3 regions of the Cytobacillus sp. FSL W7-1323 genome follow, and region 3 is predicted to be linked to each of the others. Evidence: riboswitches for the same ligand, from Rfam matches in the RefSeq annotation. Region 3 holds a riboswitch; each other region holds the start of a gene.
The links. Region 3 has a riboswitch for S-adenosylmethionine ahead of metK (methionine adenosyltransferase). Riboswitches for the same ligand answer to the same signal wherever they lie in the genome.
Positions count from the first base shown of each region.

Region 1 (10,653 bases), 250 kb from region 3:
CCGAGACAGCTCCTGAATATTATATGAGTATGGGGCATACAGCAGAGCAAGTTGCTGGGAAATACGGCATTTCAAGAGAAGAACAAGATGCATTCGCTGTGCGTAGTCATCAAAAAGCAGCGAAAGCAATAAGTGAAGGTAAATTTGCTGATGAAATTACTCCGGTTGATGTAACACTCCGTCAAATTGGATCGGATAATAAAGTGAAAGAACGCACCTTCCAGTTTTTACAAGATGAAGGTGTACGGAGCGATTCAACAGTTGCAACTTTAGGGAAACTGAGACCAGCTTTTAATGTGAAAGGCTCAGTCACAGCGGGGAATTCATCACAAACAAGTGATGGTGCAGCAGCTGTAATGATTATGGACAGAGAGAAAGCAGATGCACAAGGACTGCAGCCTTTAGTGAAGTTTCGTTCTTTTGCTGTCGGAGGCGTGCCGCCAGAGGTTATGGGGATTGGGCCAATTGTAGCAATTCCTAAAGCTTTAAAACTAGCGGGGTTAGAGCTATCAGATGTCGGATTATTCGAACTAAATGAAGCTTTTGCTTCTCAATCCATTCAAGTTATTAGAGAATTAGGGTTGGATGAAGAGAAAGTGAATGTTAACGGTGGAGCTATTGCTTTAGGGCATCCACTTGGGTGTACCGGGGCTAAGCTAACTCTATCATTAATTCATGAAATGAAGCGTAGAAATGAGCAATTTGGTGTTGTAACGATGTGCATTGGTGGCGGAATGGGTGCCGCAGGTGTGTTTGAACTTCTTTAAAAACGACTATATTTGTTTTTAAAACCAATAGTGTTATAGAGCGGAAGACACTCGACTCCTGCGGTTAAAGATCAAAGAAATTTGAGCCCCGCAAAAAGTGAGTGTGTGCCGCAATGAACCGAAGTGAAAGTTCTATTTAACTACCTTTGAAAAAACAATGTTAACAAAAACTGCAAAAAGCATAAAGAATGAAGATGGAGGATGATGAACGTGTCAAATCAAACTGAAAAATTTATTAAAGGTGGAAGCTTTTTAATTGAAGATATTTCTTATGAAAATATGTACACACCAGAGGATTTTAGCGAAGAACAAATCATGATTGCGAAAACAACAGAAGATTATGTGACAAATGAAGTGGTCCCTCAAGTGGATTATTTAGAACAGCATGAATTCGATCGCTCTGTAAAACTATTGAAAAAAGCTGGTGACTTGGGCTTACTTGGTACAGATGTGCCAGAGGAATACGGTGGACTCGGTTTAGATAAGGTAAGTTCAGCACTTATCGCTGAAAAAATGTCACGTGTCGGTGGTTTCTCTATCTCACACGGTGCCCATGTAGGTATTGGTTCTCTTCCAATTGTATTGTTCGGGAATGAAGAGCAAAAGCAAAAATACTTACCGGTGCTTGCGACAGGCGAAAAATTAGCTGCCTATGCACTAACAGAACCAAGTTCAGGATCTGATGCATTAGGAGCAAAAACAACTGCTAAATTAAACGCAGAAGGCACACATTATTTATTAAATGGGGAAAAACAATGGATTACGAATGCTGGGTTTGCCGATGTGTTCGTTGTTTATGCCAAAATAAACGGTGACCAATTCACAGCTTTTATTGTTGAAAGAGAATATCCGGGTGTATCAACAGGTGCTGAAGAAAAGAAAATGGGTATTAAGAGCTCGTCTACAAGAACACTTATTTTAGAAGATGCACAAGTACCAGTTGAAAATGTACTAGGTGAAATTGGTCGTGGTCATGTCATTGCCTTTAACATTTTGAATATTGGTCGTTACAAACTTGGTGTAGGTGCAGTAGGTGGTTCTAAGCATGCCTTTAAATTAGGGGTAACTTACGCTAACCAACGTCAACAATTCAGTACGCCTATTTCTTCTTTTAATTTAACGAAGGAAAAATTCGGAACAATGGCAAGTAAAATTTATGCAGCTGAAAGCTCCGTTTACCGTACAGTGGGTCTATTTGATGACAGAATGAGTCAATTGAGTGATGAAGAAGTCAAAGACGGTAAAGAAGTAGCGAAGTCTATTGCTGAATATGCAATAGAATGCTCACTTAATAAGTTCTTCTCTACCGAAGTTCTAGATTATGTAGTTGATGAGGCAGTTCAATTACATGGTGGTTATGGCTTTATGGCAGAATATGAAGTAGAAAGAGCTTACCGTGATTCTAGAATCAATCGAATCTTTGAAGGAACAAACGAAATCAACCGTCTTTTAGTACCAGGAACGTATGTTAGAAAAGCAATGAAAGGTGAACTGCCTTTATTCGAAAAAGCAATGGCACTTCAAGAGGAATTGATGATGATGATGCCAGAAGAGCCAGGTTCTGAAGCATTAGAGCAAGAGAAATATCTTGTAAAGAACGCTAAGAAAATCGCATTACTTGCAGCAGGTTTATGTGCACAAAAATATGGAAAAGCTTTGGATAAAGAGCAAGAAGTTCTTGTGAATATTGCTGATCTGGTTTCTTACGCCTATTCTATGGAATCTACTGTTCTTCGTACTGAAAAAGCCATTGTAAAAGACGGAGTAGCAAAAGCTGAGCAAAAGCTATTATACACACAAATTTTCTGCCAAGAAGCATTTAATCAAATTGAGTTGATTGCGAAAGAAACTTTAGTAGGTGTGGAAGAAGGCGATACATTACGAATGATGCTTTCAGCGCTTAAGAAGTTTACGAGACATACTCCAACAAATGTAATTGCGAAAAAACGTCAAGCGGCTGAGAAAATTATTGAAGCTGAAAGGTTTGTAGTATAATATTTATCTTGAATAAAGTGAAGGAAAGTAACCTATTTACTTCCTCCATTTGCGAAGTTTATGACTTGAGGCTCAAGAACAAATTTGGGCCTCTTTGTTTTGTTTTTAATATGATAATAATTACAATTCTTCGTTATGAAAATAAAAAGAAATATGTTATGCTAATGAAACGATAGTATTCATGAATATAGGTATGATAAAATAGGTGGTGAAAACATGGCACTTACTTTCTATTGGTATCCTAAATGTGGTACTTGCCGAAAAGCGAAAAAATGGCTAGATGAACATGAAATAGCCTATGATGCAATACATATAGTGGAAAATCCTCCATCCCGCAAGGAATTAGAAGATCTTTACAAAAAGAGTGGGTTAGAGCTAAAAAAATTTTTCAACACAAGCGGTCAAAAGTATCGTGAGTTAGGATTAAAAGACCGAGTGAAAACGGCCTCAGAGTCGGAACTGTTAGATTTATTAGCATCGGATGGAATGTTAATTAAACGTCCATTAACAACGGATGGTACGAAAGTAACAGTCGGATTTAAAGAGCTAGAATTTGAACAAAATTGGCTGTAAATGGTGGATGCGCTTTATACGTTTTAAACGATCGTTTATTCGGTCATTAAAATAAACAATTTCCTAAATTAATGGAGGTATGAAACATGAGCACACCTAAAGAATTACGTTATTCAGAAGAACACGAGTGGGTAAAAACAGAAGGAGATAAAGTTCGTATTGGTATTACATACTTTGCTCAATCAGAACTTGGAGATATCGTATTTGTTGAGCTTCCAGAAGTAGGAGATGAAGTAACTGCTGATGAACCGTTTGGTAGCGTAGAATCTGTTAAAACAGTTTCTGAGTTATATGCACCAATTAGTGGTAAAATCGTTGAGATTAACGAAGAACTTAGCGATAGTCCAGAATTTGTGAATGAATCTCCTTACGAGAAAGCATGGATGATTGTTGTTGAGCCATCCGATGCAAGTGAAATTGACAAGCTAATGACAGCTGAACAATATGAAGAAATGACAAAAGAAGATTAATTGTAGTTAAATAAAGAAGGTCAAATCATTAAATGGTTTGACCTTTTTCTAAATTTCTATATAGACATACCAGATGAGTGCTGAAAAGTTTTCAAATGTAAAAAGGCTTACTATTATAAAATATATAAATGATATATATTAGGTGATGAGCATGCATATAGAACATGGCAATAAAGTGATTATTGTTGAAGGTAAATCTGACAAACGAAAAGTGAAAGGACTAATCAGAGAACCTGTAGAGATCTTATGTACAAATGGAACGATTGGCACTTCGAAGTTGGATGAATTAATTGATTATTTAATTGGGAAGGAAGTCTATATATTAGTCGATGCTGACGCATCAGGAGAAAAACTTCGTAAACAATTTAAGAGAGAATTACCAGAGGCAGAGCATATCTATATTGATAAAATGTATCGTGAAGTCGAGGCGGCACCTGCGCATCATTTAGCTACAGCCTTAATAAGTGCAAATATAGATATATATACCGAGTATTTAGATAAAGGATGATAACATGATTGACTGGTCAAACAATGACTTAAATGATTTGATCGCAAGGAAGCAATCCGGCTTATTTTATTTATTCACTCCTATGTGTGGGACATGTCAAGTTGCCGGGAAAATGCTAACAATTACTGAGCAACTGTTGCAGAACCTTCCTATAGGTAAAGCCGACCTGAATTTTTTGCCAGCAGTGGCAGAAAAGTATGAAATTGAAAGTGTACCGTGTTTACTTGTGTTTAAAAAAGGAGAGTTAGTTGATAAGCTTTATGCTTTCCATTCAGTACCTTATTTACTTGAACAAATTCAATCATATGAATTACAGTCTCAATTTTAAAACCACTTATTGTTTAGGAATAAGTGGTTTTCTTATGCTTTTAATCAAGGGGGGTTGCGTAAATGTTTAATTACACCCCTCACTCATTCTAGGCAGATGAATCGATGGGATATTTCTTTTTTCTGTCGATAAGTCTAGCTTTTGACATATTTCTCGGGAAATAGGTTGTGAACATTGTTGGAAATAAATGTTCTGTCAGTTAAAGTCGATAGTTAGGAGAAGGAAATCATTTCTTGGAACAGAATTATAGAATATAAGACGCGGGCTGGGGGTGGTTTCAATAGAGGAACTCATTTATCATTTTAATCAATCTTTAAGAGTAAATGATCATATTTTAATGATGTTAAAGGAACCTATAAGGATTCGAGTAGAATTAGAACAAAATCTAATGTATTTGACATTAGACCGTAAAAGGCTGCTAATTAAACATACTCGCCCATTGAAAAATTATCATATAAACATTCAAACTACTGCTGACCACTTTCATTCTTTGCTTCAAGGGCGTACGAGTCTAAAGAAACAAGTGGATGAAAAGCATATCATCCTTAAGTCGACTTTTAGACAATTATTAAAATTAGATGCCATTTTCGTATTAAATCAAAAATAATCATAAATACATCAAATGTCCTAAAAAAAGATTGACTTCCCAAAAAAAGGTTGTTATTCTATCCTTAGAATAATTAGAAAATTAAATATTCTTATCGAGAGTGGTGGAGGGACTGGCCCTATGAAACCCGGCAACCGGTTGTTTGATACACGGTGCTAATTCCAGCAGAGCATAAAAGCTCTGGTAGATAAGAAGAGATGATAAACCCTCTTCTTTGTGAAGAGGGTTTTTGGTCGTCTTTTCTTTCCAATTTAAAAAAGAGGAGAGATGTAAAATGGCAGAAAAAGAAAAGCAACTTCGATTTGAAACAATTGGTGTTCATGGTGGGCTAAAACCTGATCCAGTAACAGGGGCAAGAGCGGTCCCAATCTATCAAAATAATGCTTATCAATTCCAGAATACAGAGCATGCGCAAGACTTATTTGGCTTAAAAGAAACAGGATATATTTATTCTCGTATTCATAATCCAACGGTTACTGTGTTTGAGGAAAGAGTTGCATTGTTAGAAGGGGGAACAGGCGCATTAGCATTAGCAAGCGGGCAAGCAGCCATTTACTTAGCTCTTCTTAATATTGTTCAAGCGGGTGATGAAATTGTAGCTGCCTCTAATTTATATGGAGGTACATATAATTTATTTACAGTCACTTTACCAAAGTACGGCATCAACGTTAGGCTTATCGATATTAATAATGAAGAGGAACTACGAGCAGCAATCAATGAGAAGACACGAGCTGTATTTGCCGAAACCATTGGTAACCCGAGTTTACAAGTACTAGATATTGAAACAGTTTCAAATATCGCCCATGAACATGGTGTGCCGTTAGTGGTTGATAACACATTTGCAACTCCTTATCTATGTCGGCCGATTGAGCATGGCGCAGATATTGTTGTTCATTCTGCTACGAAATGGTTACTTGGGAATGGGACGACAATGGGGGGGATCATTGTTGACGGTGGTAAATTTGATTGGAACTCAGAGAAGTATCCAGGATTAAGTCAGCCGGATACAAGCTATAACGATTTAGTATATAGTGAGGCACTTGGCCCTGTAGCATATATTACTAAAGCGAGAGTGCAGCTTCTAAGAGATTTAGGTCCAGCACTAAGTGCACAAAGCGCCTTCCAATTTACGTTAGGTTTAGAAACGTTAACGGTTCGAATGAAAGAACATATTGCTAATACGAAAAAAATTGTGCAATATTTAAATAATCACTCTGCTGTTAATTGGGTACTTTATCCGGGCGATGACAACCATCCTAATAAAGAATTAGCAGACAAATATTTATCTAAAGGTGCAGGGGCAGTTGTCGTTTTTGGCATATCTGGTGGGCGTGAAGCAGGTGCGAAGGTTATTAATTCGGTTGAGCTGTTCGCACATGTAGCGAATGTAGGTGATGCAAAAAGTCTTATTATACATCCAGCAAGCACAACGCATCAACAACTTAATCAAGATGGGTTAAAACAAGCAGGTGTACCTGAAGACTTAATCCGATTATCAATTGGAATTGAAAATGTAGAAGATTTGATCGATGATCTTGAATCTGCTATTGAAGCGGCAACCGGTATTGCTTCATTAAATATAAGGGTCTAACAACTATTATTTCAGATTTGACACCTACTTCAATGACATGATACTATTACACAGGTACACAAAAAAATTCAATATATTCATAGTTTGCTCTTATTTAGAGAGGTGGAGGGAAGTGCCCTTTGAAGCCCGGCAACCGTCATTTAATTGAAATGGTGCCAATTCACTCAAAGCATTAGCTTTGAAAGATGAGAGAAAGGAATTTTCATAACAAGCCTTTCTGCTCATAAGCAGGAAGGCTTTTTTTATAAACAATGGATATGCTATAAATGTGTTGGTTTTTCTGGATTGAAGAGGTGAAGTATAAAATGATTTCAATAAAAGATGTAAAAAAGATTTTCTCAACGAAAAACGGGAAAGTAAATGCAGTAGACAATGTTAACCTCGAAATTAACGAGGGTGAAATATTCGGTGTAATCGGATACAGTGGTGCGGGTAAAAGTACATTGATTCGTATGTTAAATGGACTTGAAATCCCGACTGAAGGCGTTGTATCTGTAGCTGGGAATGAAGTTTCTCGCATAAAAGGTGCTAGCTTAAGAAAGGCTAGACAAGAAATAAGCATGATTTTCCAACATTTTAATTTATTGTGGTCTCGAACAGTACGAGAAAACATTGCGTTTCCATTAGAAATTGCTGGTGTACCTAAGAAAGCGCGACTAGAGAGAGTTAATGAATTAATTAAATTGGTTGGACTAGATGGTCGAGAGGATGCCTATCCCTCGCAATTAAGCGGTGGACAAAAACAGCGAGTAGGTATTGCTAGAGCACTTGCCAATAATCCTAAAGTACTGTTATGTGATGAGGCGACAAGTGCTCTAGATCCGCAAACAACTGATAGTATTCTCGACTTACTTGTTGATATTAATGAACGTTTAGGGTTAACTATTGTGTTAATTACGCATGAAATGCATGTCATTCGCAAGATTTGCCACCGTGTGGCTGTCATGGAAGGTGGAAGAATTGTTGAAATTGGCGAAGTGCTAGATGTGTTCCAAAAGCCAAAAGAACCTATTACGAAGCGATTTGTTCAACAAGTGACCGAACCGGAAGAAACGAAGGAAACGATTACACATTTACTGAGTGCTTATCCAAATGGCCAAATTGTTCAACTTGGATTTGTAGGTGGTTCAGCGGAACAACCATTAATCACAAACTTAATTCGCCACTACAATGTAACAGTGAATGTATTACAAGGAAAGATATCCCAAACACAAAGTGGCTCTTACGGTACCTTATTTATTCATATAGATGGAGAGTCGGATGAGGTTACCCGCGCGATTGAATATATTCATTCGCAGAAGGTTGGCGTGGAGGTGATTTCCCATGCTTAATGAATGGCTACCAAATGTGGATTGGGAAAGAATGTGGGAAGCAACAAAAGAAACTTTATATATGACAAGTATTTCTGTTATAGCCACGTTTATTTTAGGAATTATTCTTGGATTACTTTTGTTCTTAACCTCTAAAGGTAATATATGGCAAAATCAGCTAGTTAATAAGATCATTGCGGCATTCGTCAATGTCTTTCGATCCATTCCGTTTTTAATCTTGATTGTGTTATTAATCCCTTTCACAAAAATGATTTTAGGGACAATGATTGGTGAAAATGCAGCATTACCAGCACTCATTATTGGTGCAGCACCTTTCTATGCAAGAATGGTGGAAATTGGCTTACGTGAGATTGATAAAGGTGTCATTGAAGCCTCTAAATCGATGGGTGCAAAAACAAGTACAATTATATGGAAAGTACTCATCCCTGAATCTATGCCAGCGCTTGTTTCGGGTATTACCGTTACAGCGATTGCGCTAGTCGGATATACGGCAATGGCAGGTGTCATAGGTGCAGGAGGATTAGGGAACCTTGCCTACTTAGAAGGTTTCCAAAGAAGTAGATATGACGTTGTATGGATTGCAACGATTATTATCTTAATTATCGTGTTTATCATCCAAATGATTGGTGATTTGATTACTTCCAAACTAGACAAACGATAGGAGAGCTAAAAAAATGAAAAAATGGTTATCTGTTTTAATGATTGCAGCTGTTGTATTATTTATTGCTGCCTGTGGATCTTCAGATGAAGGTAGCGAAGGATCTGATGAAGGAACAAAAACATTAAAAATTGGGGCATCTAACGTACCGCATGCTGAAATCCTTAATGAAGCAAAACCTTTATTAGAAGAAAAAGGAATTGAGCTGGATATCACAACGTTCCAAGATTATATTGTACCGAACCAAGCGTTAGAGGGTGGCGATATTGATGCGAACTATTTCCAACATATCCCTTATTTAGAATCTCAAATGGCTGAAAATGATTATGATTTTGTTAATGCTGGTGGTGTTCATATCGAGCCAATTGGTGTTTATTCACAAGAATATGATAGCTTAGATGATCTTCCAGAAGGAGCAACAGTTATTATGAGTAGCTCTGTACCTGACCATGGTCGTATTTTGACAATGTTAGAAAAGGAAGGTTTGATTACACTAAAAGCTGATGTCGATAAAACGACAGCGACAATTGATGATATTGAGGAAAATACGAAAAATCTAAAGTTTGATACGGAGTATGAAGCAGCACTTCTTCCACAAATATATAATAATGGAGAAGGTGACGCAGTTCTAATTAACTCTAACTATGCAATTGATGCTGGCTTAAATCCAGTGGAAGATGCAATTGCACTTGAAGAAAGTGATTCTCCATATGTGAATGTAATCGCAGTTAGAGCTGGGGATGAAGACAAAGAAGAAATAAAAGCACTACTAGAAGTATTACACTCTGAAGAAATCCAAAGTTTCATTGAAGAACAATATGAAGGTGCAGTTGTACCTGTTACTGAATAATAGAAATTTATTAAAGAAGTCTACTTAGTTGTAGGCTTCTTTTTTTTGTAAGGCGATGTAAAAGATACATCCACTGAGTCAATCACCTTTTGGGGCTAACTAGGACAATTGATGGAGATAAGGTAGATGGCTTTTGAAGAATCCCTGAATTTGATTTGATAGAAACAAGAAGTGAGGAAAATTTGTATTATTAAGAAAGAAAATGATAAATATAATTTACAAGCTTTTCCCCATGATCGGTTTTCAGCGTACATCAAGGTTAAGGATACGAAAAATTGCTAATAAAAGCGGCTTGCGAACGAGAGAGAAAATTGCAAAGATAGCAGAACAAAAACCGATTAGATCGTATATCAGAAGTTGAAAATAAAAATCTTAATAAAAAACAAATAATAATTCTCTGTATATTGCTTAATCTTACAAAGGTGACCTTAACTGTTGATTAGAGGTGTTTTGCACAGACAAAATAGTCATTCCTAACCTTTGTATGAGTAAAGGTGAATATTTGTAAGTATTGACCCATGAATTTATGAATAAAAGAGGTGGATAAAACCAATCACGATAAATTCAGTAAAAAAGCGTATTTTCGTGTTTTATCGTGTTTGAGTCGGGTAAGTTTATAGTGTAGTATTTTTATTGTAATCATTATAACGCTTTAAACGGCGAAAATTTGAAAGGATTGATTCATTATTAGTCAGCTACAGCTGAATTACACAAGCGAAATGGAAAAGGCCATGCACGGAGCATATGGAGTAGGTTATGAAACGTATTGCCAAAGACAGGATGTAAGGATGCGCGTAGAAAAACAGCGTGAAAAAGATTACTTAAAGAGTCAAAGAATTGTTGCCGATATCGAACGTAAAGCACATGCTTAAATAAAGAGGAGAGCTGTCAGTTAGACGGCTCTTTTTGTATATAATAAATGAAAATGAGATTTAATTACGTCAATGTTAAGGTGGCGTGAAACCATATATTGTG
Region 1 is NZ_CP151998.1:3,810,983-3,821,635, reverse strand. It holds gene MKX67_RS19400 (acetyl-CoA C-acetyltransferase) at 1-767, shown strand, start outside; gene MKX67_RS19395 (acyl-CoA dehydrogenase family protein) at 978-2,762, shown strand; gene MKX67_RS19390 (arsenate reductase family protein) at 2,979-3,335, shown strand; gene gcvH (glycine cleavage system protein GcvH) at 3,422-3,805, shown strand; gene MKX67_RS19380 (toprim domain-containing protein) at 3,957-4,313, shown strand; gene MKX67_RS19375 (thioredoxin family protein) at 4,318-4,641, shown strand; gene MKX67_RS19370 (hypothetical protein) at 4,913-5,248, shown strand; SAM riboswitch class I at 5,337-5,442, shown strand; gene MKX67_RS19365 (O-acetylhomoserine aminocarboxypropyltransferase/cysteine synthase family protein) at 5,523-6,839, shown strand; SAM riboswitch class I at 6,927-7,031, shown strand; gene MKX67_RS19360 (methionine ABC transporter ATP-binding protein) at 7,145-8,170, shown strand; gene MKX67_RS19355 (methionine ABC transporter permease) at 8,163-8,831, shown strand; gene MKX67_RS19350 (MetQ/NlpA family ABC transporter substrate-binding protein) at 8,845-9,678, shown strand; gene MKX67_RS19345 (hypothetical protein) at 10,410-10,550, shown strand.
Region 1: another riboswitch for S-adenosylmethionine. It lies ahead of MKX67_RS19365 (O-acetylhomoserine aminocarboxypropyltransferase/cysteine synthase family protein); the one in region 3 lies ahead of metK (methionine adenosyltransferase).

Region 2 (10,653 bases), 2.2 Mb from region 3:
CTTAAGTTGGATAAATCATAATCATTTGGTAGGTCATTTCCTTCTGCCATTAACATTCTGTATGCTGTCGGTGCACTATACCATACAGATACTCCAGTTGTTTCTAATGTATGATACCAACCCTTTGCATCAAAGCGGCCACCATTAACAACAATTGTCGCTCTATTTAACCAAGGTGTGAAAATGCCATACACAGTTCCCGTAACCCAACCTGGATGTGCGGTACACCAATACACATCATCATCTTTTAAATCGAGTACCCATTTCCCTGTTTGATATTGATGAACCATCGCTCTATGAGCATGAATAATTCCTTTTGGCTTTCCTGTTGAACCGCTCGTATAGTGGATGTTTAAACCATGCTCGAGATCAACCCACGTCGTGATATCTTCTTCTTTTACTGTTTTCTCTAATTCTTTGATGAGTGAAATTTCTTTTTCACCTAATAATTGTACGTCATCAGCATCAGTAAGAAATATCTTCTCTAAACAAGGCAGTTCGTTCTTTGGTACCCTGTTAAGTAAGTCAGTATCCGTAATCAAAAATCTCCCATCACAATCAGAGATTCTATCTTTTACTGCTTCCTCCATAAATGCTTCAAAAAGAGGACCCGCAATTGCGCCGAGTTTAATGGTGGCAATCATTGTAAAATAACAATCGGGATGTTTAGGTAGAAAAATAAAAACGAAATCACCTTTTTTCACCCCTTGGTTTCTTAAAACGGTGGCGATATGATCCGTTTTTTCTTTAATCTCTGCGAATGTGTATGTCTCTTCATATGAACCATTCACATAATGCAACCCTATTTTGTTTCCATAACCGTCAACCACATGTTTATCAATACATTCATGAGCCATATTGACTAGACCTGATTGGCTCCAGCTAAACTGTTGTTTAACCTCATCCCATGAAATATTTTGACATGCCTCTTCATAGTTTGTTAAGTTGTAATCTCCTTCAATGGGGGCAAGCTGTTGCCGCTCTATCACTGTCATAATTCATTAGCTCCTTTATCTTTAGATTGCTTTCGAATGAGATAAATCTAATAATTGCAAAATCTCATCTTTTAGTGCAGCAAGATCTTTATCTCCTCTTGATCTTGGTTTTGATTTTTCAATTTTTATTTCTTGATATAATTCTCCCGGCTGTCCCCTAAGAATAATAATGCGATCGGCTAAATATAATGCTTCATCAATATCGTGCGTTACTAAGAGGATAGTTGATTGATAGGTTTGCCAGAGATTCAGTAATAAATCTTGTAATTGCATTTTTGTAAAAGCATCTAATGCACTAAACGGTTCATCTAAAAGTAATATTTCTGGTGAGGTAACGAGGGCTCTGGCAATGGCCACCCTTTGCGCCATCCCGCCAGATAAATCTTTCGGGTAATGGTTTTCAAACCCTTCTAGCCCAACGGCTTTAATATATTGCGCTATTTTACTTTGAACTTTTTTTTGTAGACCGAATCCGATATTGTCATAAACTTTTAACCAAGGCATCAATCTAGGTTCTTGGAAAATCATCCCGATTTTCTTATGAACATCATGGACAGTTTCGCCATCTATTACAACCTGGCCATCATATTGTTTATCCAAGCCGGATAATACACGTAAGAGCGTACTTTTACCGCAACCACTTGTTCCTAAGATTCCAATGACTTCACCTTTTTCTACCTTTAAGTCAATATTTTTGAATCCCGTTGTTCCATTTGAAAAAGTTCTAGACACTCGCTCAATTGATAACAATCTTGCCACCTCCTACTTCTTGACGATCGTATCTTGCCAATGCAATGTTTTTGTCTCTAACCCTTTTAAAATGGCATCTGTTATTTTTCCTAATATGGCAAATAAGACGATACTAGAAATAATTAATTCCGGTGCATAAGTGTTTTGGCCATAAACAAGCAAGTAGCCAATACCTGTAGAAGCTCCCATTAATTCAGCTGCAACAACAAACATCCAACCAAGTCCCAATCCGCTTCTCAGCCCTACTAAAAAAGATGGCAAAGCTGCTGGTAAGATAATCTTACAAATTAATTGCCATGAGCTAAAATGATAGATTTTCCCCACTTCAATTAGTTTACGGTCAATTCCTTGAATGCCTGAAACGATATTTAGATAAACTGGGAAGAAAACACCGACAGCGATTAAAACCACCTTGGAAGGTTCCCCAATTCCCATCCAAAGAATAAATAATGGCACCCATGCCAATGAAGGTATGGAACGAAAAGCTTGGATCAGGGGATCTAATAAACTTTCAACTGTTGAAAAGTAGCCAACAGCGGCGCCGATAATTAAAGCTGCAGCAGTGCCAAATAAGAAACCAAGCACAAGGCGATATAATGTAATGCTCGTATGTGTCCATAAACTTCCATCTGTCGTCATTGTCATAAGTGATTGCAAAATGATTGATGGAGCCGGGAGTAAATGAGGAGGGAACACACCGATCCGACTCAAGTACTCCCATGCAAGAATAAGTAAGATTGGCACGATACTTCCAAGTAATACCCTTTGAATACTAGGGTTAATTTTTCTATGCTTCTCCTTACCCTCATTTACTTTGGGGATCGCTATGACTTCCTTCATATTCATTCTCCTTTACCAACCCTATTGAATGACCTCTGTTGAGAAATCTGGGTTTATTAATTCATCAACCACTTTACCTACGTCATCACTCTTAATAATGCCTTCTTCTTTTAAAACCTCACCAGCAGCATTTAATGCTTCTATTTGCACTTCACCAGGTATTGGTTCATTAAAGTCATTTCTCTCTAATTCTTTTTTCGCTACCTCTAGGGTGATTTGTGCTTCTTCTGCCAGTATCTCTGCCGCTTCTTCAGGATTTTCTAATACCCATGTACGAGCTTTTTCATAAAGCTCAATTACTTTTTTCACTTGTTCAGGATACTTCTCAGCAAATTCGCTTCTCACATTTAATGTGCCATAAGTGTTAAAATCGATATTTCGATAAATAAATTCTGTGTCTGCTTCAAGTTCTAATTTAGCCATATGGGGATCTAAACCAGCCCAAGCGTCTACTTGCCCTGTTGTTAATGCCGTTCCACCGTCAGCATGTTGCAAGTTAACGATTTCAACATCCGCTGATGTTAATCCGGCTTCATTTAATGAGCGCAGTAAAAAGATATATGGATCTGTTCCAATCGTTGCTGCTACTTTCTTTCCCTTCAAGTCTTCAACTGATTTGATAGCTGATTCTTTCGGTGCAACTAATGCCGTCCATTCTGGTTTTGAGTATATATAGACTGATTCAATTGGAGCACCATTTGCTTTTGCAATTAATGCCGCTGCACCTGCAGTTGAGCCAAAATCAACACTGCTACTATTAAGAAACTCAAGTGCCTTATTACTTCCTTGACTGAGGACAAACTCAACATCAATATCATCTTCGGCAAACGCTTCTTCTGCCCAGCCGAATTTCTTTAAAACTACACTTGTTGGAGAATAATAGGCATAGTCTAAAACAATTTTTTCTGGTTTTCCTTCGTCATTACTATCATCAGTGCTTGCCTCACTATCTCCGCAAGCACTAATGAATCCAATTGATAAAACGACAATTAAAAATACGAACCATTTTTTCATCGATGACTCTCCTCAATCTCGGTTTTAAATTTCACAAGCAAAGGTTACAATAGAACCTCTTAATCTCTGTGCCTCTTTATATGTGCAGCGATTTTGTACCACTTCAAGTCCGGCTTCTTTTGCTATTTCAACTGCTTTTGGTGAAATGACACCTTCTTGTAGCCAGAAAACTTTCGGTTGGATTTCTACTGCCTCTTTCGCCACTTCTATCGCAGCTTCAGGGCTTCTAAATACTTGCACAATATCAATGGTAAAAGGAATGGATTTTAAATTTGGATATGCCTGTTCACCTAATACTTCTGTTTCTCTTGGATTAACTGGCACGATTTGATAACCTAATCTTTGCATTTTTCTTGCTAAACGGTAACTTGGTCTAGCAGGATTTCCACTTAATCCAACAACAGCTATCCTTTTTGCTCTTTGCAGTTCTTTGCCATCCACATCTTCTTTTAATGAGGATGATTGTAATGCCCATCGAATAACACCTTCATCATTTACTGCTGTTTCTCCTTTTTGTTCTCCCTTCGAAGAAATACCAGTCGCTTCATAGAAGGCTTGATCTAAGTCATTGGTTAAATCTCTAACCGATTCAATCCCAACTGATAAACGTATGAGTTCCTCACTTACACCGCTTTTAATTAAATCTTCTGCACTTAACTGTTGATGTGTGGTTGAAGCCGGATGAATAATGAGTGACTTCGCATCACCTACATTGGCTACATGAGACCACAATGCAATTGTATCTATCACTTTTTTACCCGCATCTCGGCCACCTTTAATACCGAAGTTCACAATGGAACCGAAGCCAGTGTTTAAATATTTCTTCGCGAGTTCATGCGCTGGATGCTCTGCTAAACCTGGATATGCGACCCAATCGACAGCTGGATGAGCGTTTAAGAAATGGGCTATCTTCGCTGCATTTTCCGTATGTTTCTCTATACGTAAATGGAGTGTTTCCAATCCTTGGAGTAAAAGAAATGCACTATGTGGGCTTAAAGATGACCCAAAATCGCGCAGCAACTGAACACGAAGTTTTGTACTAAAAGCGAGTGTACCAAACTCATTCGCATAAACAATACCGTTATAACTTGGATCTGGCTGAGTAAAACCAGGAAACTTATCATGATTCCAATTAAATCGTCCGCCATCAACTACAAGTCCGCCAATTGTTGTTCCATGACCACCAATCCATTTTGTTGCCGAATGAATGACAATATCTGCTCCCCATTGGATTGGTTTGCAAAGATAAGGTGAAGCGAAAGTATTATCAATAATAAGGGGAATATCATTATCATGAGCAATATTTGCAACTGCCTCTACATCTAGGACATGAAGACTTGGGTTCCCAATAATCTCTCCATATAAAGCCTTAGTTTTTGGCGTAATCGCTTTACGGTAATTCTCAGGGTCAGATCCATCAACAAAATGAACTTTAATCCCATATTTCGGAAGTGTTATGGCAAAAAGATTATATGTTCCACCATAAAGGTTCGACGCTGCAACAATCTCATCACCCGCTTGGGCAATATTCATAATTGAAAGAGCTATAGCTGCCATTCCAGATGAAGTCGCTACTGCCGCTACCCCATCTTCTAATAAAGCAATACGTTTTTCTAATACATCTACCGTTGGATTACCGATTCGTGAATAGATATTTCCCGTCTCATCTAATGAAAATAGGCTTTGCGCATGGTCTGTATTATGAAAAACATATGAACTTGTTTGATAAATAGGAACTGCACGAGATCCCGTTGTCGGGTCTGGTGATTGACCTCCATGTAATAAAATCGTCTCATCATCATAAGTGTTAAATTGATTCGTCATTATATACTCTCCTCTACTTTTTAGTCGGATGATTAAAATAAATAACCCCCTCTTCATAAGAAGAGGGGGTTGCCTCATCTTATCTTCCAGACATTTACTGCCTGCAGGATTTAGCACCTTTTCAAGCAATTGCTTGAAGGTTGCCGGACTTCATAGGGCCTGATCCCTCCGTCACTCTCGATAAGAAATATTTTATTTTTTAAAGCGTTAATACTTTAATTACAAATAGAATTATATCCAAAAAATGATTTGTCGTCAATATGAAATCTGAATATATTTTATATTCCAATAAAATATTAGCTCTATCACATAAAAAGCCCTTCTACCTAGAAGAGGCAGAAGGGCTTTGAATTAACGAGCTCACCTTCTCCTTATCTTTGGATAATATCCTCTGAAATTAGCACCATACAAAAGATTGCTGGTTGCCGAGGCTTCTCTGGGTCAGTCCCTCCGCCTCTCTGGATAAGAAGTTCATATTTATTTGTTTAACATCATATACCCTTTTATAGGGAATCGTCAATAACATTTTGAAAATTTATTTATTTTCATCCTGGATAAGCGTCAAAAAATGATACAGTATCTTAGCTGTTAACCCCCATATCACATGACCTTTATAAGTATAAAAAATTTCTTGCATCCTCCGCGTTTGCCATTTATATTTTTCCCCATTAGGAATGAGATGATAGGGAAAGCTACTATTAGGCTCTGGCTTCATCTCAATATAATGAATAGATGGTCCCTCTTTCAAAAAATAAGCAAGTGGTACTGTGAAAATTTGATCCACTTCCTCTGGATTTAGCTTAAGATCACTGATGCTCTCTATTGTGCCTACAAACGGATAAATCACTGTATCATAAGGTGTCACTACATAATCAAGTTCTGAAAAAACAGAGACTTCTCCAATTGGGATACCTAACTCTTCACTGGTCTCCCTTTTTGCCGTCTCTATTAAATCCACATCGTCTTGATCCATTTTCCCCCCAGGAAAGCAAATTTCCCCTGGCTGTCTTCTCATAGATAAAGACCGTACTTCAAACAAAATATGTATTTCTCCATCTTTTTCTATTAGGGGAAGAAGAACAGCGAATTTAACCAATCTGGAGCTACCCAATATATCTGATTGACGATGCTGTATCTCTGATCTTATTTCTTCCAAATCCATGTTAATTACCTCCAAACCACACGACTTAAATCTTTATTTCACTTTCTGCAATCTATCAATCATCCCCATTGTGCAGACATTTAAATCTAAGCCTATTAGCTTCTTATCCTCTGCACTAAGTTCAACATCGTGCGCTGTTAATAAATAATGTTTTACTTGTTCCAACAATTCCGATTGTATGGCTTCTTGCATTTTTATTATGTCATTTCCTTGGAGAAAAACGTCATCTGCAACTGAAGTAAATATAGGTAACCAATAACGAATTTGAGTAAAAACATCCTTTGGTTCAGGGCCCTCACCATAATGCCCAAAAAAGATATGTTGTGGTTGAAGTGATTCGATTTTTTCAACAGAAGATAACATCGCCTCTGGATTAAATTGATTAGGAGAAGTCGATGGCAGAACTAATGGATAACCTTTTCTTGCTATGTTAGGATAAAATACGCCAATTGTATCGCCAGTAAAGAAGCCATTACTTTTCGAATCATGGATTGAAAAGTGGTGCTTTGCATGGCCAGGGGTATCATAGAAAGTTAACAAACGCCCACCGATATCCAATGATTGTCCCTCTTCCATCGCGACTAATCTCTTCTCATCAATTGGCACAATCGGATTAAATAGTTGATCAAAATCATCGCCATATACCATTCTAGCACCAGCAATTAATTTACTAGGGTCAGCTAAATGCCGTTTACCTCTTGGATGAACATATACTTTTGCTTCTGGACATTGTTCTAAGAACAAACCAGTTCCCCCAGCATGGTCTAAATGTACATGAGTGACAATAATATGCTTGATGTCTTCAAGGTTAATGTTCAATTCCTGCATTCCTTCTATAAGATGGGGAATCGAAGGACTAGCACTTGTTTCAATCACTGTTAATTCTTCAGCACCTAATATATACGCCCCCGTACGCTCAGGTGTTTGTAAATCCATTAAATCAATCAGTTTAATATCATTACCTAAATCTTGAATTTTGTGCAAAGGAAACCCCTCCATATTACTCTTTATGAAAATTATGACATAAGTAGATGTAGAGAGCTACTTAAAAGAATTACAGATAAAAGTGCTCAAATCTACATAGGGCTAAGTCAGTTGAGCAAAAAAAAACACAGCATCAATCGCTGTGATATAACTAAAAAGCTCGATTGCTTTGTTCTCATCATTTTTCAAAACCCTGCCTCCGAAACGCTCGTAAGTAAGCTATTACACTTCAGAACTTAGTTGCGAACCTTTCAAAACAGGCTCTCATTAAGCCAACTTTTCCTTCTGTTCTTGTTCTTTAAAAAAGCCTTTCATCGCATGGAATACATCAGCCTTCTGCTTTAAAATATAATAACGGAACAAATCATTTTTTATATTTTTGTATGCTGACATTAAAGTGGAATGGCGGTTATATTGATTCACTTCCCCGTAGCCAAACATACTTGATACTTTCATTAACTCTTCAACAAGTTTTACACATCTTGCATTATCTGAAGTTAAATTATCCCCATCTGAGAAATGGAATGGATATATATTATATCTGACTGGGTTATACTTTTGATCAATTAACTCCAATGCTTTACGATAAGCAGACGAACAGATTGTGCCGCCACTTTCTCCTTTAGAAAAGAAATCTTCTTCTGATACTACCTTTGCTTCTGTATGATGCGCAATAAATTCAATTTCTACCGTTTCATATTTCGTTCGTAAAAACCGAGTCATCCAAAAGAAGAAACTTCTCGCCATATATTTCTCCCAGATACCCATCGAACCACTTGTATCCATCATTGCTAGCACAACTGCTTTCGATTCAGGCTTCACGACTTCATTCCAAGTCTTGAACTTTAAGTCTTCTTGATAAATGGGGTGAAAAGCTGATTTCCCGTGCATCGCATTTCGCTTAAAAGCTGACATCATTGTTCTCTTTTTATCTATATTCCCCATAAGACCAGTTTTGCGAATATCATTAAATTCAATATTCTCAACGACAATTTGATCTTGTTCCTTTTTCTTTAAGTTCGGTAGCTCCAATTGTTTAAATAACGCTTCCTCAATTTCCATTAAAGAGACTTCTGCTTCAAAGTAATCCTCACCCGCTTGATCCCCTGCACCTTGCCCTTTACCTTGCCCTTTCTGACCTGACCCATCTCTCGCTACTACATCACCAACTTGACTATCGCCATCACCTTGACCGACATGCTTATTCTTATCATAATTGTAGCGAATTTTATATTCATCTAAGGAACGAATCGGTATTTTAACGACATCACGACCATTGGACATGACAATGTTTTCTTCTGTAATCAGGTCAGGTAAATTGTTTCTGATGGCATCCTGTACTTTTTCTTGATGGCGTTGTTGATCATCATGCCCTTTACGATGGAGGGACCAATCTTCCTGTGACACGACAAACTGATGGTTTTGATTTTTTTCGGTCATTCTCATTTGCCCTCCTTTTTTGTTTATAAAAAACTTTAAGGATTTTACGGAATTCATTCACATATCTCACCCAAAAACATACAATATGACGAGTGTCCATTGCTAACCTGAAAATATTTACTTATAGCTAGGTTCAAAAAATGTTGATTACTCTATCCTATGCTTTAAAACAGAATTATTTACATATTATTTAGACAATTATTAAAGTTGGGCGATTACTATCTATCATCCATCGTTCAACTAATACAAAATATGAATATAATGAAAAAAGCAATGGGGTCCATTGCTTTTTTCATTGTTTGTAGCTTTTATGATTTTTGCTTACCGACTTCCTGTTTAGGATCAGGTGTTTTTTGCATTTCTTTCAATTCTTCTTTCGATTTCATTTGTTCCATTTCTTTTCCAAGAGTTTCTATTTCTTCTTCATTGCTTGCCATTGAGCTATTTTCCGGTACTTTTTCTTCTTTTGACATTATTCGTCACCTCTATTGATTAAATACCCTATTTCTGTCTTTTTTAAACAATAGACTGGACGGTTTACCTATTTAATAGACTACCCACATAACGAAGTAAATCATTTGCAGATGTGGAATTATAGCCATGTTCATCAATAAGACGTGCGACTACTTCATTAATCTTCTTCAATTGTTGTTCATCCGGTGTTTTTGAAGAAGTTGTAATTTTGACGACATCCTTTAAGTCAGCAAATAATTTCTTTTGAATAGCTTCACGCAGGCGATCATGCGAATTATAATCAAATCGTTTACCTTTTCTAGCATAAGCACTAATACGAATGAGAATTTCTTCACGAAATGCTTTTTTAGCATTTTCTGAAATCCCGATTTGCTCCTCAATCGAGCGCATTAGTTTTTCATCTGGATTGATTTCTTCTCCAGTAAGTGGGTCTCTTAGTTTAGCCTTATTGCAATAAGCCTCAACATTATCAAGGTAATTCTCCATTAATGTTTTCGCTGATTCTTCATAAGAGTAAACAAATGCCTTTTGCACTTCTTTCTTCGCAATTTCATCGTATTCTTTTCGAGCAAGTGAAATAAAGTTCAAATATCGTTCTTTCAGTTCAGCAGTAATGGATGGATGTTGATCTAATCCCTCTTTTAATGACCTTAATACATCTAAGGCATTAATCGACGTCATCTCTTTACGAATGATGGTAGAGGAAATGCGATTGATTACGTAACGGGGATCGATGCCACTCATTCCCTCATCTGCATGTTCTTTTTTCATTTCTTCTACGTCTGCACGATTAAAACCTTCTACACTTTCACCATCGTATAAACGCATCTTCTTAACTAAGTCAATATCGCCTTTTTTCGGATCCTTCATTCTTGTTAATATTGTAAACATAGCAGCAACTTTTAATGTATGGGGAGCAATATGAACATCTGACACATCACTTTCAAAAATCATTTTCTCATAAATTTTCTCTTCCTCGGTTACCTTCAAATTATATGGAATTGGCATCACAATAATCCGTGAATGCAGTGCCTCATTTTTCTTATTACTTATAAACGAACGATATTCCGTTTCATTTGTATGAGCAACAATCAATTCATCCGCTGATATTAAGGCAAACCGGCCTGCTTTGAAGTTTCCTTCTTGCGTTAATGATAGGAGATGCCATAG
Region 2 is NZ_CP151998.1:1,409,215-1,419,867, reverse strand. It holds gene acsA (acetate--CoA ligase) at 1-995, opposite strand, end outside; gene MKX67_RS07385 (ABC transporter ATP-binding protein) at 1,017-1,745, opposite strand; gene MKX67_RS07380 (ABC transporter permease) at 1,758-2,585, opposite strand; gene MKX67_RS07375 (aliphatic sulfonate ABC transporter substrate-binding protein) at 2,607-3,599, opposite strand; gene MKX67_RS07370 (PLP-dependent aspartate aminotransferase family protein) at 3,624-5,423, opposite strand; SAM riboswitch class I at 5,500-5,610, opposite strand; SAM riboswitch class I at 5,792-5,892, opposite strand; gene MKX67_RS07365 (CoA pyrophosphatase) at 5,959-6,585, opposite strand; gene MKX67_RS07360 (MBL fold metallo-hydrolase) at 6,619-7,569, opposite strand; gene yhbH (sporulation protein YhbH) at 7,837-9,009, opposite strand; gene MKX67_RS07350 (hypothetical protein) at 9,318-9,482, opposite strand; gene MKX67_RS07345 (PrkA family serine protein kinase) at 9,547-10,653, opposite strand, start outside.
Region 2: another riboswitch for S-adenosylmethionine. It lies ahead of MKX67_RS07370 (PLP-dependent aspartate aminotransferase family protein); the one in region 3 lies ahead of metK (methionine adenosyltransferase).

Region 3 (10,653 bases):
CTTTAATCTTTCTTCTTGTAACAAGCGTATTGTTATTAAACCACCCATACTATGACCTAAAAGAAAAACAGGTAAATCAAAGGTGTAAGCAGCTTGTATCCAATCCTTTACTTCAATAAGATACTCTTGAAAAGAATCAATATGCCCTCTTCGTGATCTAGTCGTCATTCCTTGACCCGGAAGGTCACCCATAACAACGTGAAATCCTGATACTCTCCACATTTCTATTAACCAACCATACCTGCCGTGATGTTCCATTGCCCCATGAACCATCACAATCACACCTTTTGCCTCACCCTCAGCTTCCCATTTCCACATCGTCTGATCCTCCTAAAAACAATTCTGTTTCGTTCAAGTTTGTTACCCTTTATTATATCCTACCTTTTAAAAATCTTCACGATTTCTCATGATTTCTCCATGATATAATATTAAAAAAGAACAGAATGGCTAGAAAACAGTCATTCTAAATTGACTAAGGTAAAAAGGAGCTATGATAACAATGATTTATCCTTTTCATGACAAACAACCCAAAATTGCTGATGATGTATTTATTGCTGATTATACAACTATTACGGGTGATGTAGAAATTGGCGAAGAATCAAGCGTTTGGTTCAATACAGTCATCCGCGGTGATGTTGCACCCACTTATATTGGAAAAAGAGTGAATATACAAGACAATTCAGTTCTTCACCAAAGCCCTAATAACCCACTCATCCTGGAAGATGAAGTAACAATTGGACACCAAGTTATCTTACATAGTTGTAAAATAAGAAAAAAAGCATTAATTGGCATGGGTTCTATCGTCTTAGATGGAGCAGAAATTGGTGAAGGTGCATTTATCGGAGCAGGTAGTCTTGTTCCTCAAGGTAAAATCATCCCTCCAAACACTTTAGCATTTGGTCGTCCAGCAAAAGTAGTGCGTGAATTAAATGACGATGATAAAAAGGATATGGAACGGATTATACGAGAATATGCTGAGAAAGGGCAGTATTACAAAGCACAAAAAAAAGAAAGGCAATAACTTCTGATAAATTCTGCTCAATCGCCGATAATAAGTGGAAGACATTTTTTAGGTGGTGTAATTGTTGAAATTTATTATTGTATTGGCATTAATTTTGTTAGTTTATTTATTTATTAAACTGCTAAAAAATGGTGCTAAACAACTGCTTATCCTTCTTCTTATTTTAATCTTCCTTCTTCCTTCTCCGAAAGCAACAACGGAACACGCTGATGCTGCCCTTTTCCGAGAGAACAAATGGGCGGAAGGAACAAACAATGAAGAATTTATCGTAAAAATAAAACAACAAGTATTATTAGACATTCCGGTCATATCACAATTTCCAGAACTCCCTCGCGGATGTGAGGTTACAAGCCTTGCGATGTTACTCAACCACGCAGGCGTAACTGTGGATAAAATGACTTTAGCTAAAGAAATTAGGAAAAACCCTGCAACCTTTGAAAAAAAAGATGGCAAGATTTATTATGGTCACCCCAATGACGGTTTTATTGGCGATATGTACTCTTTTAACAATCGAGGTCTCGGTGTTTACCATACGCCTATTAAAGAGCTGGCAGAAAACTATTTACCAGAGAGGATTCATGATTTTACTGGTGATGACTTTTCGTCAATCAAAACACATCTCTCTAATGAGAAGCCTGTCTGGGTGATCATTAATACGAAATACAATGAACTGCCTGATGCTTATTTTCAGACATGGCACACACCAAGCGGCGTAATTGACATTACGTATAAAGAACATTCCGTTTTAGTGACTGGATACGATGAACAATATATATACTTTAATGACCCCTTCTCTAATATAAAAAATAAGAAAGCACCTATCAAAGAGTTCCAGGCCGGTTGGGAACAAATGGGCAGGCAGGCAATTACTTATTTAAATTAGTAAAGTACAGTTAAGACATTTAGAATTTTTTTACTTTAACAACAAGAAAACCCGAACTCAGTTCGGGTTTTCATTCTTTTTCACAGTTGTTGACTTAAAGGTGTGCTGTTGTTGCTGAAATAAATTGCTTTTCAAAATCATATTTCTTTTCAATAAACACATCATGCCACACAATAAACATAAGTACCGTCCAGATTTTCCTACTATAATCTGCTTTTCCTTGTGCATGCATTTCAAGTAAGTTTACTACATACTCTTTATTAATTAAATAATCTGTATGACTTTCTTTAATTAACGTTTTCGCCCAATCATACATCTCATCTTTTAACCAATGACGGATAGGGACCGGGAAGCCTAACTTTTTACGATTCAACACATGTTCCGGCACAATACCTTCCGCTGCCTTACGAAGGATATATTTCGTTGTTTGATGAGACGTTTTTAAATGAGTTGGGATGGTTGAAGCCACATTAAAGACCTCTTTATCAAGGAATGGTACCCTCAATTCTAATGAATGTGCCATCGTCATTTTATCTGCTTTTAAAAGAATATCTCCGCGCATCCAAGTATGAATATCAATATACTGCATTTGATTAACCGCATCATAGGCTGCACTTTCAGCATATAATGGACGGGTAATATCTTTAAAATCATTCTTCTCATTATAAACCTGCAATAATTCTCTTTTTTCATGTTCTAAGAACATTTTCGCATTGCCAATGTAGCGTTCTTCCATTGGCGTCGTTCCTCGTTCAATAAAGCTCTTACCCCTCATCCCCTCTGGCATGATTCGAGAAAGGGTACGCAATAACTTTCTTCCTGCCGAAGGCATTTTACTAAAAATTTCCAAATCCTGTGGTTCACGATATATATTATATCCACCAAACAATTCATCAGCACCTTCGCCTGATAATACCACCGTTACATGTTTTCTTGCTTCCCTTGCGACAAAGTAAAGTGGAACGCAAGCAGGGTCCGCTAATGGATCATCCGTGTGCCACATAATTTTTGGAACTTCTTGCATATATTCTTCTGGAGAGATGATATAGCTTATATTTTCAACACCTAGTTTTTCAGCTGTTTCTTTAGCCACATCCACTTCACTAAAACCATCTCTTTCAAAACCTACTGAAAACGTTTTAATATTAGGGTGAAACTGTTTTGCTATTGATGCAATAATAGAAGAATCAATCCCGCCGGATAAAAACGAACCTACGGGTACATCACTGCGCATATGCATTTTAACTGAGTCAGTTAAAACATCTTGAATCTCTTTAATAAACTGAGATTCTTCTTTTTGTACAGGTTGGAAATGTGCTTTCCAATAACGCTGGATATGCATAGATCCACCGATTTTCTTCTTGAAATAATGACCTGGCTCAAGTTTCTTTATACCCACCGACATTGTCATCGGTTCAGGTACAAATTGATAAGTCATATAATACTGCAAAGCATCATAATTAATGACATCGTTTTTTAATGCCAACAGGATACTTTTCTTTTCAGAGGCAAAATAAGTGGTTTCACCATCTTCAAAATAATAGAATGGTTTGATTCCAAAAGGATCTCTCGCTCCAAAAACTTCTTGCTTTTCTTTATCCCAAATAACGAAGGAAAACATACCTCTCAGCTTTTCTGCCGCCTTCTCCTTGTAATAACTGTACAAAGCAATAATCACTTCAGTATCCGAATTAGTTTCAAAAGTTAGTCCTTTATTGATTAATTCCTCACGTAGTTCAACATAGTTATAAACTTCTCCATTAAAAATAATCCAGTATTTACCATTGTCATAAGTCAGTGGTTGATGACCACTTTCAATGTCTATAATACTTAATCGACGGAAGCCAAATTGGATATGGTCTGCACGATAATATCCTGAATCATCTGGTCCACGATGAGTAATAATGTTATTCATATTCTCAAATTGCTTATCTGCTTCTTGTACTTTTTGTGCTTGATCATGTATACAACCAATAAAACCACACATTATGTACGTCACCTACTTTTTATTTCATCTAGTTTGTATTTTTTCCCATACCTTGTATAGACGATAAGTTATTTTAAAAAGTTTCACCTTTCGAAAAAAAAATGGAATGATTTATGCTAGGCAGTATGTTCATGTTTACTTCTTCATATACTTAAGGATGTTTATTCTTTACCCTCAATTTAAGACGAAAAGATGACAATTATTTTAATTTTATATGAAATCGTTTCCTTAAGGGTTTTTGTCCATTATTAGGGGGCTTAAAATATTATATTTATTTGCTACTGTAATATCTAAAAAAACGACTTTTACTCTTCTATCTTTGGCTATTCCACTTCTTGAAGTACGAGCTAATCGCTTTGGCTCAATTGTACGTTTATTAAAATTTAACGATAGCCCCTTTTCCACATAAAAAAACTGTAGAAAACTCATTAAAGGAGTTTTCTACAGCCATAATTTTCTAATTTATTTTAAAGCTTCCTTACGCAATTCTTCCGCTTTATCTGTGCGCTCCCAAGGTAAATCAATATCTGTACGACCAAAATGTCCATAAGCGGCTGTTTGCTTGTAAATCGGACGGCGTAAATCAAGCATTTTGATAATGCCAGCAGGACGGAGGTCAAAATTGTTTCTAACAACTTTAACTAAAACATCCTCAGATACTACTCCAGTTCCAAATGTATCAATACTGATGGATACCGGCTGAGCAACACCAATTGCATATGCTAATTGTACTTCCGCTTTGTCAGCTAGTCCAGCAGCAACGATATTCTTTGCTACATAGCGAGCTGCGTAAGCAGCTGAACGGTCAACTTTCGTTGCATCCTTACCAGAGAATGCACCACCACCGTGACGTGCATAACCGCCGTATGTGTCAACGATAATTTTTCTACCAGTTAAGCCAGCATCACCTTGAGGTCCACCAATAACGAAGCGACCTGTTGGGTTGATGAAGTATTTTGTGTTTTCATCAATTAATTCAGTAGGAACAACTGGGTTAATTACATGCTCTTTTAAATTGCGTTGAATTTGCTCTAAACTAATTTCTGGATGGTGCTGCGTAGAGATAACAATTGTATCAATACGTACAGGTTTGTTGTTTTCATCATATTCTACTGTTACTTGTGTTTTACCATCTGGGCGAAGGTAAGGTAAGATTTCCTCTTTTCTTACTTCAGCTAAACGGCGAGAAAGTTTATGAGCTAATGAAATAGGTAATGGCATAAGCTCTTTTGTTTCATTACATGCAAAGCCAAACATTAAACCTTGATCTCCAGCACCAATGGCTTCAATTTCTGCATCAGTCATCTGTCCTTCACGCGCTTCTAATGCTTGGTCTACACCCATAGCAATATCAGCTGACTGTTCATCAATAGAAGTTAATACAGCACATGTTTCAGAGTCAAAGCCATATTTTGCACGTGTATAACCAATTTCCTTAATGGTTTCACGAACGATTTTTGGAATATCTACATATGTGGATGTAGTGATTTCTCCTGCAACCAATACAAGACCTGTAGTAACAGACGTTTCCGCAGCAACCCTCGCATTTGGGTCCTGTGATAAAATAGCATCTAATATTGCATCAGATATTTGGTCACTGATCTTATCCGGATGACCTTCAGTTACTGATTCAGAAGTAAACAATCTACGTTTTGTTGACATCTGACTTCCTCCTTATTTATCGAATCAATAAGACTTTATTATAGTCTTTATTTTTGATACGGAACTCATTCCCTTATTTGAATCTTCATTATTTATGGGCCAATGTTTATCTCATACCCTTAATAACCTATGCGCTAACTTGGAATATTGAGAATAAAATGGTTGGTCTTTTTCCCATACATAAATAGTACATTCCAAAAGCCGCTCCTCGTATTCGCCAACATCATGTTAAAAAGCATGAAAAAAAACCTCTTCTCTGATTTAGTGAAAAGGTTGAAGCAAAATGATTCGCGCCTTTCACTCTTATCGTTCAAGGATAGTGAGTAATAAATCCTTGCATCAGGTTAGCACCTTTGCTCATGAAAATGTAGTTGGCAGGTTGCTGGGTTTCATAGGGCCTGTCCCTCCACCAGCTCGGGATAAGAGAGTATCCGTTCAAGGATTCATCATAACTTACACATGGAATATAGTCAAATGTTTTTCATTAACAATTCAATGTAAAAATTGTCATATCCGACTCTATAAACTTTAGTTTTGATAACGGATAATTTTAGTTAAGATCATACCGTTCTTTTTCCTTAATATATATAAAAATTACATTAAATTTGCTGATTATCCTTTTTAAATTTGCAAAAGCTATTTATAATGAATACTGCCTGTATTTGTGACAATTTCATTAATTATATAAAAATGATTTATATAGTATAGACTGAATGAATAAATGTGTTATACTATTTTTGAAGAAATAATCACAAATAGCGACTGAGATGCATATCTCTTAAATAATATTATATAAAGGAAGGTATTCATCAGATGAATTCTGTATCGATAACTGAGTTAAATGATTTACTAAAAGGCGAAAACATCCAAGTTCAATTATCTGTGCCGCAACTAGTTGAAAAAGTATTAAACAGAAACGAAGGTGTTCTTACATCTACTGGTGCAATTCGCGCGACAACAGGTAAGTATACAGGTCGTTCACCTAAAGACAAATATACTGTTGAAGAAGCAAGCTCTAAAGATAAAATTGACTGGGGAAGTGTGAACCAACCAATTTCTGAAGCAGTCTTCAATAACTTATACAACAAGGTGATTGCTTTCTTAAAAGAGAAAGAAGAAGTTTTCGTATTCAAAGGATTTGCTGGTGCGGATAAAAAACACCGTATGCCAATCCAAGTAATTAATGAATATGCTTGGCATAACCTTTTTGCACACCAATTGTTTATTCGTCCTACAGAAGAAGATTTATTAGATCACGAATCTGAATTTACAGTTATTTCAGCACCTAATTTCAAAGCAGACCCAGCAGTTGACGGTACAGCTTCAGAAACTTTTATCATCGTTTCATTCGAACGCCGTATTGTACTTATTGGTGGTACTGAGTATGCTGGTGAGATGAAAAAATCTATTTTCTCTGTTATGAACTACATGCTTCCTGAAAATGGAATTCTCCCTATGCACTGTTCAGCCAATGTTGGCCGCGAAGGTGATGTTGCTTTATTCTTTGGCCTTTCCGGAACTGGTAAAACAACATTATCAGCTGATCCCAACCGTCGTTTAATCGGTGATGATGAGCATGGCTGGTCTCCAAATGGAGTATTCAACATTGAAGGTGGCTGCTATGCGAAGTGTATCGACCTTACACGTGAAAAAGAACCACAAATTTTCGATGCCATCCGTTTTGGCGCTGTACTTGAGAATGTTGTATTAGACAAAGAAACACGCGTAGCAGATTATGCGGACAATACGCTAACGGAAAACACGCGTGCGGCTTACCAATTACAAGCAATTGACAATATTGTTGACCCGAGTATTGCAGGTCACCCGAATACTATTATCTTCTTAACAGCTGATGCTTCTGGTGTATTACCTCCAATCTCTAAATTGAATAAAGAACAAGCAATGTATCACTTCCTAAGTGGATACACTTCTAAGCTGGCTGGTACTGAGCGTGGTATTACTTCACCACAAGCGACTTTCTCCACTTGTTTTGGATCACCATTCTTACCATTACCAGCTCAACAGTATGCAGAAATGCTTGGTAAAAAAATTGACGAGCATAACGCGAAAGTATTCCTAGTAAACACTGGTTGGACTGGTGGAGAATATGGTGTAGGAAGCCGTATGAAGCTTGCTTATACACGAGCAATGGTTGAAGCTGCTCTAGAAGGCGAACTAAATTCTGTTGAGACAGTAACTGACCAAGTATTCGGTTTAGAAATTCCTCAACATGTAACTGGTGTTCCAGATGAAGTACTATTGCCTAACAAAACTTGGCCAGACCAAGATGCATATAATGTAAAAGCAAAAGAACTTGCTAATGAATTCCGTGAAAACTTCAAGAAATTCGGTAATATCTCTAGTGAAATCGCTGAAAAAGGCGGTCCTATCGCTTAATTAAAAAAACCTTCGAGCATCCGACTCGAAGGTTTTTTGTTTCAATAATTTCACTTCACTCATCACTCACTGTTTATTTTTGAGGGTCAAAATACCGGTTCAACCGGCTTCGATTTCTAATAAGTGCGATTAACTTAAGTCAATCGATTAGCTAATCTCACCAAGTTGCAATCGACGGCTTGTTTCATATAGCCACCACTCACTATCTTTCCTATGTATCCAATATTCGCCCTTTATGAGTCTACAAATTAGCTGCTAACTTAAGAAACGATGATCTTTTGTTGATGGACACCGATTAATAAATACTTATATTCATGCAAAGTTTCAATAGACATTTGTATACAAAATAAGCCCAACACTGCAAAAGCAGTCGGGCCAATTTTTAATTTGTAGTTTTTAGCGAAATCAGTTGATAAAAGATTTTCGTACAATCATTTTCCATTTCTAACTTTTGGATGCTTCCCATTCCACTGATTTCACCGTCTCTTGTTTTCTTTACTTCAAGTGGAATATTTAGTGGGTAGAGGCGGTATCCTTCTTTTGTTAATGTAAAAAGGTTTTCATTTAGCCTCTCTTCTCTTCCTTTCGTAACGATCATTGTATTTAATTCTAAAGGCATACCCATAATTGTTTTGCTCCTTGTTCATCGAGTTTTATATTACTATTGTATCTTACAATCTCTATACAATAAAGCTTATTGTTCTTTCATCCACCGCCCAAGATCACGGACAATTTGTCTATTAATAGCTGGCGGAAAATAATGCGTATATTCTTTGAAATACCATGTATCTACAGGTTTACCTAACTCTTTTAATCGCTTCTCTAAGCGGAAGGCATGCTCGACAGAAACATTATGATCTAAGACACCATGAATAATTAATACATTTGCTTGCAGTTGATTAAGTTCATATAATGGTGTGCGATATTCATATCTTTCTGGGTATTTATGAGGCGTTCCACCGATGACTCGTTTCATCATTTTACGCAAGTCCACTCTTTCTTCATATGTGAGGAACATATCGCTAACACCACCCCACGTAACAACTGAAGCCGCTTTAGGCATATGTAAGGCTGTTAATAACGCCATTACACCTCCTCTAGAAAACCCAAAGACATGTACCCTTTTAACCCGAGGGTGTTCTGCTAAAAGTTGAAAAGCTGAAAAAGCGTCATAACGATCATCACCTGCAAAATCTTCATTTCCCTCCCCTCCTTGATTGCCCTGATAAAAAGGCGCAAATACAATGAAACCTTGGAGGGCAAACTGTACAATCCGACTAGGGCGCACTTTACCGACGTTCTTAATCCCACCTCTTAAATATAGAAAACCTTCTGATACGTTTTTATTTTCTGGTTCAGCTAATAGACCTTTGATTTTTAGATCATTAGATAAGTATGTAATGATTGATAATTTCACTTGAGGATGCGGAGATGGAAACCGCCATTTATCGATTATCAATGCTTTTCCCTCCTTTACATATAGTAAAAATTTCACATGGGCAATCACACAAATTTGTCACCCTCATAAGATAGTTTAGATGCAAAAATCTAAGAAACATTGAATGAGGAGGTTCTCAAATGAAAAAATGGCTTAAATGGAGCTTCATGCTTCTCTGTATTTCTGTTCTACTCATTCCTCTTGCAGCTTGTGGAAAAGAGGATGTGACAAAAATACGTATCGGTGAGGTCACAAGATCTCTTTTTTATGCTCCCCAATATGTTGCAATTGAAAAAGGTTTTTTTAAAGAGGAAGGTTTGGATGTTACGTTAACCACCACTGCCGGCGGCGATAAAACGATGACTGCGCTATTATCCGATAGTATTGATATTGCTCTTGTTGGCTCTGAAACATCCATTTATGTTCAGGCGCAAGGAGCAAATGATCCTGTCATAAATTTTGCCCAACTGACGCAAACAGATGGCACCTTCCTTGTTGCAAGGGAAGATATCCAAGATTTCACTTGGGATATGGTAAAGAAGAGTACCTTCCTCGGGCAAAGAAAAGGTGGCATGCCGCAAATGGCTGGTGAGTATACGTTAAAAAAACATGATATTGATCCACATGCTGACTTAGAGCTAATTCAAAATATTGATTTTGCCAATATCGCTCCTGCCTTTTCATCTGGTACTGGTGAGTTTGTACAATTATTCGAACCGACTGCGAGTGTGTTTGAAAAAGAAGGCATTGGACATATCGTCGCTTCCTTCGGTGAAGAATCTGGCCATCTTCCTTATACAGCATATATGACAAAGGATAGCTTCATCAATGAAAACGAAGAAACAGTAGAGAAATTTACACGTGCCATCTATAAAGCGCAACAATGGGTAGATGAACATTCAGCAGAAGAAACAGCTAAAATCATTACAAAATACTTTGATAATACAGATTTAGAAATTTTAACCATGTCAATTGATCGTTATAAAAGTCAAGGGTCCTTTGCGACCGATCCTATTTTAGAAAAAGAAGAATGGGAGAACTTGCAAAATATTATGGATGAAGCAGGTGAACTGCCTGCTCGAGTGGATTATGAAACTCTTGTCAACACATCCATTGCTGAGAAAGTGATTAAAGAATAGTACTATGTGGAGCGGATAGAATGATTCTGTTCGCTCAACCATCCAGAAAAAAAAAGAGGAGACTGCAAGATGACATTCTTAAAAGTGCAAGATATTCATCATACTTACTTTACGAAATCAAATGCA
Region 3 is NZ_CP151998.1:3,562,765-3,573,417, forward strand. It holds gene MKX67_RS17880 (alpha/beta hydrolase) at 1-318, opposite strand, end outside; gene MKX67_RS17885 (gamma carbonic anhydrase family protein) at 500-1,021, shown strand; gene MKX67_RS17890 (C39 family peptidase) at 1,086-1,904, shown strand; gene asnB (asparagine synthase (glutamine-hydrolyzing)) at 1,999-3,891, opposite strand; gene metK (methionine adenosyltransferase) at 4,354-5,553, opposite strand; SAM riboswitch class I at 5,854-5,979, opposite strand; gene pckA (phosphoenolpyruvate carboxykinase (ATP)) at 6,367-7,950, shown strand; gene MKX67_RS17910 (DUF2584 domain-containing protein) at 8,333-8,575, opposite strand; gene MKX67_RS17915 (prolyl oligopeptidase family serine peptidase) at 8,645-9,409, opposite strand; gene MKX67_RS17920 (ABC transporter substrate-binding protein) at 9,529-10,527, shown strand; gene MKX67_RS17925 (ABC transporter ATP-binding protein) at 10,597-10,653, shown strand, end outside.